Prochlorococcus marinus str. SB: one gene and its partner. The protein of the gene in region 1 interacts with the protein of each later gene in a pairwise test. Links are inferred from orthologs where the notes say so. Each region holds a gene or a part of one and is shown on either strand. Other genes may lie near its edges.

What was found. Proteins that work in one complex are often made in the same cells at the same time.
Region 2: the proteins of tsaE (region 1) and rlmB interact in binary tests that used the Escherichia coli proteins (3 or more experiments, as listed by UniProt). The link is inferred for Prochlorococcus marinus str. SB from one-to-one orthologs.

What each region holds. Positions count from the first base shown.
Region 1 is NZ_JNAS01000002.1:739,820-744,483, reverse strand. The notes cover bases 582-3,505. They hold tsaE (tRNA (adenosine(37)-N6)-threonylcarbamoyltransferase complex ATPase subunit type 1 TsaE), read left to right. Parts: upstream 582-1,786; coding sequence 1,787-2,224; downstream 2,225-3,505. Other genes in these bases: EV02_RS02510 (alpha/beta fold hydrolase), read left to right, coding at 3,269-3,505; EV02_RS02505 (carbohydrate kinase family protein), read right to left, coding at 2,182-3,180; ahcY (adenosylhomocysteinase), read right to left, coding at 582-1,735. Outside these bases: EV02_RS02490 (DedA family protein), read right to left, coding at 1-314; more of ahcY, read right to left, coding at 317-581; more of EV02_RS02510, read left to right, coding at 3,506-4,183; EV02_RS02515 (RpoD/SigA family RNA polymerase sigma factor), read right to left, coding at 4,168-4,664. UniProt on the Escherichia coli protein: Required for the formation of a threonylcarbamoyl group on adenosine at position 37 (t(6)A37) in tRNAs that read codons beginning with adenine.
Region 2 is NZ_JNAS01000001.1:152,422-157,160, forward strand. What follows is about bases 711-3,709. They hold rlmB (23S rRNA (guanosine(2251)-2'-O)-methyltransferase RlmB), read left to right. Parts: upstream 711-1,707; coding sequence 1,708-2,712; downstream 2,713-3,709. Other genes in these bases: carA (glutamine-hydrolyzing carbamoyl-phosphate synthase small subunit), read left to right, coding at 711-882; EV02_RS09165 (STAS domain-containing protein), read left to right, coding at 1,009-1,308; EV02_RS07645 (ribonuclease III domain-containing protein), read left to right, coding at 1,305-1,703; EV02_RS07635 (DUF1816 domain-containing protein), read left to right, coding at 2,856-3,071; gatA (Asp-tRNA(Asn)/Glu-tRNA(Gln) amidotransferase subunit GatA), read left to right, coding at 3,102-3,709. Also shown: more of carA, read left to right, coding at 1-710; more of gatA, read left to right, coding at 3,710-4,550; EV02_RS07625 (DNA polymerase III subunit alpha), read left to right, coding at 4,635-4,739. UniProt on the Escherichia coli protein: Specifically methylates the ribose of guanosine 2251 in 23S rRNA.

The sequences.
Region 1 (4,664 bases):
AGATATTTTCCGTTTTTATCTAGAAAATTTGAAAGTCTTTTTTCATTTACTAATCTACCTAAATAGTACCAAGGCAATGATCCTAAAATAGTTCCAAGTAATCCCCAAAAAACTAAAATATAGAAATTTAATTTTTGTTGATAAACAAAAAAACCTCCTAATGGCATTATTATTTCCGAAGGAATTGGAGGTATTATGTTTTCCAAAAACATAGCCAAACAAATAGTGAGGTATGCAATTGTTGAATTCTTTTCAACAGCCAAACTAATATAGTCCGGAATTGAAGTAAGAAAATTTACAAAAATTAAACTCAAACTTAGTATCTATAAAGCTCTGGTTTGTAAGGTCCTTCAACAGAGACATTGATATAGTCAGCTTGTTCCTTAGTTAATTTTGTTAATTTTGCACCAATTTTATCAAGATGTAATCTAGCTACCATTTCATCTAAATGCTTTGGTAAAACATAAACCTCCTTAGCATATTTTTCTGACTTATTGAAAAGTTCGATTTGAGCTAATACTTGGTTAGTAAAAGAATTACTCATAACAAAACTTGGATGTCCAGTGGCACAGCCTAAGTTAACTAATCTACCTTCTGCTAAAAGAATTATTTTATTGCCACTTGGTAAAGTTATGTGATCAACCTGTGGCTTAATATTTTCCCATGGATAATCTTTCAATGAAGCCACATCAATTTCATTATCGAAATGACCAATATTACAAACTATGGCCTCATCTTTCATCTTGACGAGATTTTCGTTTGTAATCACTTGATAGTTCCCAGTTGCTGTAACAAAGATATCTATATCTTCCACAACATCTTCTAACGTAACAACGCTAAAACCTTCCATTGCCGCTTGAAGAGCACAAATTGGATCAACTTCAGCAACTTTTACGATTGCACCAAGTCCACGTAATGATTGAGCTGAGCCCTTACCTACATCTCCAAAACCCATTACTAAGGCAACCTTTCCAGCAATCATCACATCAGTTGCGCGCTTTATGCTATCTACTAAAGATTCGCGGCAGCCATATAAATTATCAAATTTGCTCTTAGTTACTGAATCATTAACGTTAATCGCAGGGAAAGGTAAAGCATTTTGCTTTTGCAGTTGATAAAGTCTTGCGACTCCAGTTGTTGTTTCTTCAGTAACACCAATGATATTACTCTTAATTCTAGAATAGAAGTTACTATCGTTTTCTAATTTAGACTTAATAGAATTGAATAAAGCAATTTCTTCTTCATTTCCGGGATTATCTAAAACAGACAAATCTTTTTCCGCTTTACTGCCGAGTATCAATAAACCAGTTGCATCCCCACCATCATCAAGAATCATATTTGGAGAGTCTGAACCCCAATCAAGGATATAGTGGGTATATTGCCAATATTCGTCAAGAGTCTCACCTTTTTTTGCGTAGACGGAAATTCCTTGATCTGCGATAGCTGCAGCCGCATGATCTTGAGTTGAAAAGATATTACATGAGGCCCATTTCACTTCTGCACCAAGATCAACAAGAGTTTCTATTAAGACTGCTGTCTGAATAGTCATGTGAAGGCTTCCAGCTATTTTTGCACCTTTTAGTGGCTTTTCAGATTGATATTTATCTCTCAAGGCCATTAATCCAGGCATTTCTTTTTCGGCAATTTTAATTTCTTTATGTCCAAAATCTGATAAAGATATATCAGTAATCACGTAATTAGGTGTAGAGGTTTTAACTGAATTTGCAATAACCATATCTAGTAAATACTTTATCTATTAAACTATAAATGATTTTTGAATAAATTTGTGTTTGTTGAGAATTTAGAAGAAACTTTAAATCTAGGAAAAAAACTCTCTCGCAAATTAAATCCCCAATCAATTGTTTTATTACAGGGTCCAATTGGGGCTGGAAAAACCTCATTTGTTCAAGGGATTGCTAAAGGCTTGTCAATTTCTGAGGACATTACAAGCCCTACATTTGCTTTATCGCATCATTACAACTCCGGAAGAATTCCACTAATTCATCTTGATTTATACAGGTTAAAAAATATTACTTCAGCGAAAGAAGTTTTTTTTTCAGAAGAAGAAGAGGCAATACAAAAGAAAGCCATTTTAGTTATTGAATGGCCAGAATTAATAGAACCAGTTATTGATAATTTCTGGAAAATAGAAATTAGTTACGCAAAAAATTTCGGGAGAAACTACGAAATAAGAGATCCCAAAAATTTATTAGCCTCCTCATAATTTGGCTGTTGATCGATGGCGCCTTCGCCAAGACAAGTTAATAATCCACAAACACCTGCGAACTTAATGCAATCTTCTATCTCTTCTTCATTTGAAGGATAGCCAAAAGAAATTAATTTTGAAATAAAGCCAGCCAGAAAAGCATCGCCTGCGCCAGTTGTATCAACAATTTTTTGTGAAGTAAGAGTTTCGGTAATTCCCTGCAATCCGTTGATATACCATAAAACGGGATTTTTTCCATCAGTTATTATTACATCTGGTCTATTAGACAATTGTTGAGATATTAGCAAGGGATTTTCATCCTCAAAAAACAAAGTTGCTTCTTCCTTAGCAAGCTTTAAAACATTTGCATGATTTAAAAAATTCTTAATTAATTTCACTCTACCCGCTTTACTAATTTCTGATGAAAAACTTGCATGATCCCAAAAGACCTCTCTCCAATTCAAATCAATAACTATTTTGACTTCAAATTTATTAGCCTGTTCCACAAGAAAAAAAACAGTCTCTGCTGATATTGGAGATGATAATAAGATAGTTCCTGTAACCAAATATTTTATTTCTAAAAAAGATTTCTCCAAACTTAAAATTTCTTTTTCTAATAATTTCTTCCTAAGAACTTCGTCTGCAAAGCATGAATTAGAACTTTTCTCAAAGCCTGAAAAAAAACGATCACCAAATTGATCTCTATCTACATTAACCACGCGAGTAGATGAATCATTATCTAATTGCAAGAAATCTAAATTAACTCCCAATTGATCAAATTGCGTAATAAATTTTTTTCCATAATCATCATTACCCAAACTTCCTATAAATGTTGAATCTATTTTTAATTTTCTTAATGCACAAGCAACATTAGCCGGCGCACCACCCAAAAAATCTGTAAATCCTTGATTTGACTTATTTCTGATTCTGTCTATTAAAGCCTCTCCAATACATATGACCTTTCTCTTTTTCATAAGTGAACGCTTTTTCTTAACTAAGGATAATTTATTAAAAACGAATAATTTTTTTTTGAATTAAAGTTTAATTAAAAGCAAACTCATAGTGTCTTTAAATAAATCTGAAACTTGGCAGTGGAAAAATTGGAAAATTTCTTGGTCTTTATCCAAAGAATCTAATTCTGAAAAAAATATTCAAATTTTATTAGTTCATGGCTTTGGGGCATCTAAAAACCACTGGAGACATAATCAAGATTTTCTTGGTAAATTTTCTAATTGCTACGCAATTGACTTATTAGGATTTGGAAAAAGTAGTCAGCCTAGTGCTTTATTAAATTTCGAACCTGAAAAAGAAAACTCAATTAAATATTCATTTGACTTATGGGGTAATCAAATATCAACATTTTGTGCAGAGGTAATAAAATCTCCTGTTTACTTAGTAGGAAATTCAATTGGTGGTGTTATTGCATTAAAAGCTGCTGAAATCCTAAAAGATAATTGCAAAGGTATCATTTTGATTGACTGTGCACAAAGAACTATGGATGATAAACGTTTAAAAAAAAGTGATATCTTAATGAATCTACTAAGACCTGTACTTAAAACGATAGTCAGACAAAGAGTAATTAGCAATACACTTTTTACAAGAGCTGCCAACCCAAAAGTTATAAAGAAAATACTTGAACAAGCTTACCCTACAGGAAAAAATATTGACAAAGAATTGATTGAAATACTTTATCAACCCTCTCAAAGGAAAAACTCTAAAGAAGCATTTCGAGGTTTTATTAACTTATTTGATGATTATCTCGCGACTGACCTTTTCGATAAGGTTGATGCTCCAATTCAATTAATTTGGGGAGAAAAAGATCCTTGGGAATCTTTAGAAGAAGCAAAAGAGTGGAAGAAACAATTCAGAAATATTAAAAGACTAGATATTATAAATGGGGTTGGTCATTGTCCTCATGATGAAGAACCTGAAAAAACAAATAATTTAATAAATGAATTTATTCAAGAAACAAAGTAAGCTTCTACATTATCACTAAGTCTTCTCAAGCCTCTTAATCCATCTCTTTCAAGATTTCTTACTCGATCTCTACTTATACCAAGTACCCTTCCTATACCAGTAAGGGACATTGGCTCATCACCATCCATTCCGTATCTCATTCTTAAAACTCTACATTGCAGATCAGGTAATTGATGTAAAAGAGAATGCAGATCACCTCTCATACAATCCATCTCTATTTGTTCGTCTGGCAAATCCTCACCCCCTGCCAGTAAATCTAATAAAACAGTATCTTCGCCATCGCCAACTTTGGTTTCAAGACTTACTGGCTGCCCAGCTTTGCACATCAAATCCTTGACATCAGCCTCAGGAAGCTCTACGTATTTAGCAAGTTCGGTTACAGTTGGAGTCCTAGACATTTCTTGACTGAGTTCTCTTTGACCTTTTTTTAACTTATTCAACATTTCAGTTATGTGAATTGGTAACCTTATTGCCCGGCTTT
Region 2 (4,739 bases), on another replicon or contig:
AATTTTTCATCGAATAGCAGTAATTGGAGATCACAAAAGAATTTTAATCAATGGTTAGTTGAAAAAAATATTATAGGTCTACATGGAATTGATACAAGAGCTCTTGTTAAAATTTTAAGGTCTAGTGGCGCGATGAATGGAGTTATTACTTCTCTAGATAAAACTGATGAAAGTTGTTTAAAGATAATTTCTGACACTCCAAAGATGGAGGGATTAAATTTATCAAAAGTTGTTTCAACAAAGCAAAAATATATATGGAAAAGTCATACGAAAACAATTTTTGATCTAAGAAAAAGATATGACGAATCTTTTAAAAAGTTAAAAATAGTAGCAATAGATTTTGGAATTAAAAATTCAATTCTAAATAGACTTGTATCCCATGGTTGTGAAGTTTTGGTTTTGCCTTCTCGATCTTCTCTAAATGATGTTCTTTCTAACAAGCCTGATGGTGTGTTTTTTTCAAATGGTCCCGGCGATCCTTCATCTGTTTCTGAAGGTATAGACTTAGCAAAATCTCTCATTGAATATGGTCAGATACCTATGTTTGGTATTTGCCTTGGCCATCAAATATTTGGATTAGCATTAGGAGGTTCAACTTATAAATTACCCTTTGGACATCGTGGTTTAAATCATCCTTGTGGTGAAAATAATAAAATTGAGATAACTAGTCAGAATCATGGTTTTGCTATTGATCCCCATACTCTCTCAAAGGACATAGTTAGAATTACCCACTATAACCTTAATGATAATACTGTGGCTGGCCTAGAGGTTTACAATAAGCCTATATTTAGTGTGCAATATCATCCAGAAGCTGGACCTGGCCCACATGATTCAGATTATTTATTTAAAAAATTTGTTTCTCTAATGTTAGAAAGATGTTGACATATTGTTTTCATTTGATTTGATAATTACATTTGATAAATTAATTTTTTGGAGGTATAAATCATAGAAGATTTCCAGAAGTTAACCGTTTCTTTAAGAGGAAACCTTGAGGTTAAAAGAAACATAATGGTTTTTACTTTTAAAGGCCAACTAGATGCTTTCTCAGAAAAACAATTTAAGACTTTTGTTACTAATAATTTAAAAAATGACCTTCCATTCGTTATAGATCTTACAAAAATAGATTTTTTAGATTCATCGGGGCTGGGAGCACTTGTTCAAACTTCAAAAGAATGCAAAAAGTCAAAACTTGGTTTTTCTGTCGTTGGCAATTCGAGAGTTGCCCAAACAATTAAACTTGTTCGTTTAGGGGATTTTCTTAACTTGAAGTCAAGCCTTGAAGATGCATTAAATTATTTAAAGAATTGAATTATTGGATTCAAAACTTGGTTCCATATGGATCTCCCGAGGATATAGGTGTTATTCAACTTGCTTGGCTTGGAGATTCGGTATGGGAGCTCCATCAAAGACTAAGGCATGTTCATTACCCTCTAAAATCTAAAGACCTCCATTTATCTGTAGTAAATGAAGTAAAAGCAAAATCTCAGTCAAAATCTTTAAGTCAAATCGAACATTTGTTAAATTCAAATGAAATGGATTTAATTAGGCGTGCTAGAAATAAAACAAAGAGATATCCAAAATCTTCAAACCCCACCATATATTCTAGAGCAACAGGTTTTGAAACTCTTATTGGCTGGCTATTTTTAAAAGATCCTCAAAGATTATCAACCCTTTTTGAATATTTAGAATTAAAAATGAATTGAATCTATGAAAAACTCGTCAAATAAATTTCGCGGAAAAAATAATAAAGAACGCAAAAAAAATTCAGATTTTGGTTATTACCCAAAAAATACAAATAGTTCTGAAAAAAATGATAGATTTTTCAACAATTCCGCTAAAAATAAGAAAGTTGAAAATTTAAAAAAAAATGATAAAAATAATACTTTTTCTTATTTAAAAAGAAGAAATCCAAGTTTTAAATCACAAACAGAGTTTCCTAATAAAAATTCTGATATGCATCAAGAGTTTATTAATAAGAGAAATTTTGATGATTGGATATGGGGTAAACATTCGGTTTATGAAGCTCTTAGTAGTGATAGAGCGATTAATAGAATTTGGTGCACTTCGGAAATTTTTTCTTCAGACAAATTCTATATTTTGCTTAAGGATCTTAAATCAAAAGGAGTTCTTATTGAAGAAGTTTCTTGGAACAGACTTTCGCAATTGACATATGGAGCCTCACATCAAGGTATTGCATTGCAGTTAGCGTGCTCTAAAACAATATCCATAGAGCAATTAATAGATTTTTCTAAACAAAATTGTCCAAATCCTATATTAGTCGCTTTAGACGGTATAACTGATCCTCATAATGTTGGTGCGATTATTAGATCAGCAGAAGCATTTGATTGTAAGGGTGTAATTATTCCTCAGAGAAGGTCTGCAGGATTGACTGGAACTGTCGCCAAGGTAGCTGCAGGAGCCTTAGAACACCTTCACGTTAGTAGAGTTGTTAACTTAAATAGAGCTCTTGATGAACTTAAGAAAAATGGTTTTATTGTTGTTGGCTTATCTGGAGATGGTCAATTATCCATGTCAAATTTTAAAGAAAAAGGACCTTTGGTAGTTGTAGTTGGCTCTGAAGATAAAGGTATTTCTTTGCTTACTCAGAAAAAATGCGATTTTATATTAAGTATTTCTCTTAAAGGTAAGACTACAAGTTTAAATGCCTCTGTGGCGGCTGCAATATCATTATTTTACTTGACAGATAAATAATTTTTATTAAAAATTACTTTTTTAAAGACCACTAAAATGTTGTTGTTTCAATACATTAATATGATTAATAAAAATTTATTGAATTTTCACTACAAAATTGTATAGAATTTAACAAGAATTGATGGTCAATCAGGCCAAAAAAATTGATTAGAAATTTTGGAAACAAACTTGGTTTAGCCTGGTGGGCTAAAATTGAGACAGATGAACCTAGTAATACATACTGGTTCGGCCCATTTATTACTAAACGTAGTTTAAAAGAAAATATGTCTTCTTTTATTAAAGATCTTTCTGATGAAGGTTCCAAAAATATTAAACACACTTTAGTACGTTGCAATAAAGAAGAACCATTAACTGTTTGATAACTTTGAATTTAAGAAATAAATTAAAAAATGAATTTTAATTCTTTAAGAAAAGAAATTACCAGTAATAATGTTTCTGTTAAGGAATTAGTTAATGATATCTTTGAAAAAATCGATCAAAAAGATCCTGAAATTAACTCATATATTTGTATTACAAAAGATAATGCTATTGAGCAAGCAGAGAATATTGATAAATTAATTCAAAATAAAGAAAAACTGCCTCCTCTCGCGGGGATCCCAATAGCAATAAAGGATAATATTTGTACCAAAGGAGTCACAACAACTTGTGCAAGTAAAATGCTTAAAAGCTTTGTCGCTCCTTATGAATCTACCGCTTCGAGCAAATTATGGTCTTCAGGGGGAATTTGTTTAGGAAAAACAAATTTAGATGAATTTGCAATGGGTAGTTCAACCGAAACTTCTGTATTTGGTGTTACTTCAAATCCCTGGGATATTAATAGAGTGCCAGGAGGCAGTTCAGGCGGTAGTGCTGCTTCAGTTGCCGCTGGATTTTGTGCTGCCGCTATAGGTTCTGACACAGGAGGATCAATAAGACAGCCAGCTTCATTTTGTGGCGTCGTAGGTCTTAAACCTACTTATGGCAGAGTTAGTAGATGGGGGCTTGTAGCATTTGCTAGCTCTCTTGATCAAATTGGCCCAATTACAAATACTGTCTCAGATGCTGCTGAAATTCTTTATTCAATATCTGGTAAAGACCCCTTTGACTCAACATGTCTTGACAAACCAGTACCGAATTATTTGACTGACTTAAATAAATCTATAAAGGGTTTAAAAATTGGAATCATTAAAGAATGTTTTGATCACCCAGGGCTTAATCCAGAAGTTAAGGAATCTGTTCTTTCTGGAGTTGATAGATTCCAAGCTTTAGGGGCTGAAATTATTGAAGTTGAATGTCCTAGATTTAATGATGGAATTGCGACATATTATGTAATTGCACCATCTGAAGCCTCCGCAAATTTAGCTAGATATGATGGAGTTAAATATGGCCACAGATCGAATGAAGGTACAAATCTTATAGATATGACTTCAAAAAGTAGAGCTGAGGGTTTTGGAGATGAGGTACAAAGAAGAATTTTGATAGGTACTTATGCATTGTCAGCTGGATACAGTGATGCCTATTACAAGAAGGCACAAAAAGTTAGGACACTTATAAGAAAAGATTTTGATAATGCTTTTAAGAAAGTAGATGTTTTATTAACTCCAACTTGCCCAACCACTGCTTTTTTAAAGGGAGATTTTGTAAATGATCCACTCTCAATGTATTTGTCTGACCTATTAACTGTTCCTGTTAATTTGGCAGGCCTCCCAGCAATTAGTATTCCTTGTGGTTTTGATACTAGAGGATTACCTATTGGAATGCAATTAATAGGCAATGTATTAGAGGAAGATAGAATATTGAATGCCGCAAATATCTTTGAAATTGATGCTCAGGTAATTAAGAACAGACCTTTATTTTAAATTTGTATTAATAATTAATTTGTAATCACAAAGTATAGATCTTTTAGAAATTTTCTCTATCTTATATATATAAATTATTTGAATATGGCTTTCGTTCCTCTTCATAATCATAGTGACTACAGCTTGCTTGATGGTGCCAGTCAAATTTCAAAAATTGTAGATAGAGCTTGTGATCTTGGAATGGAATCG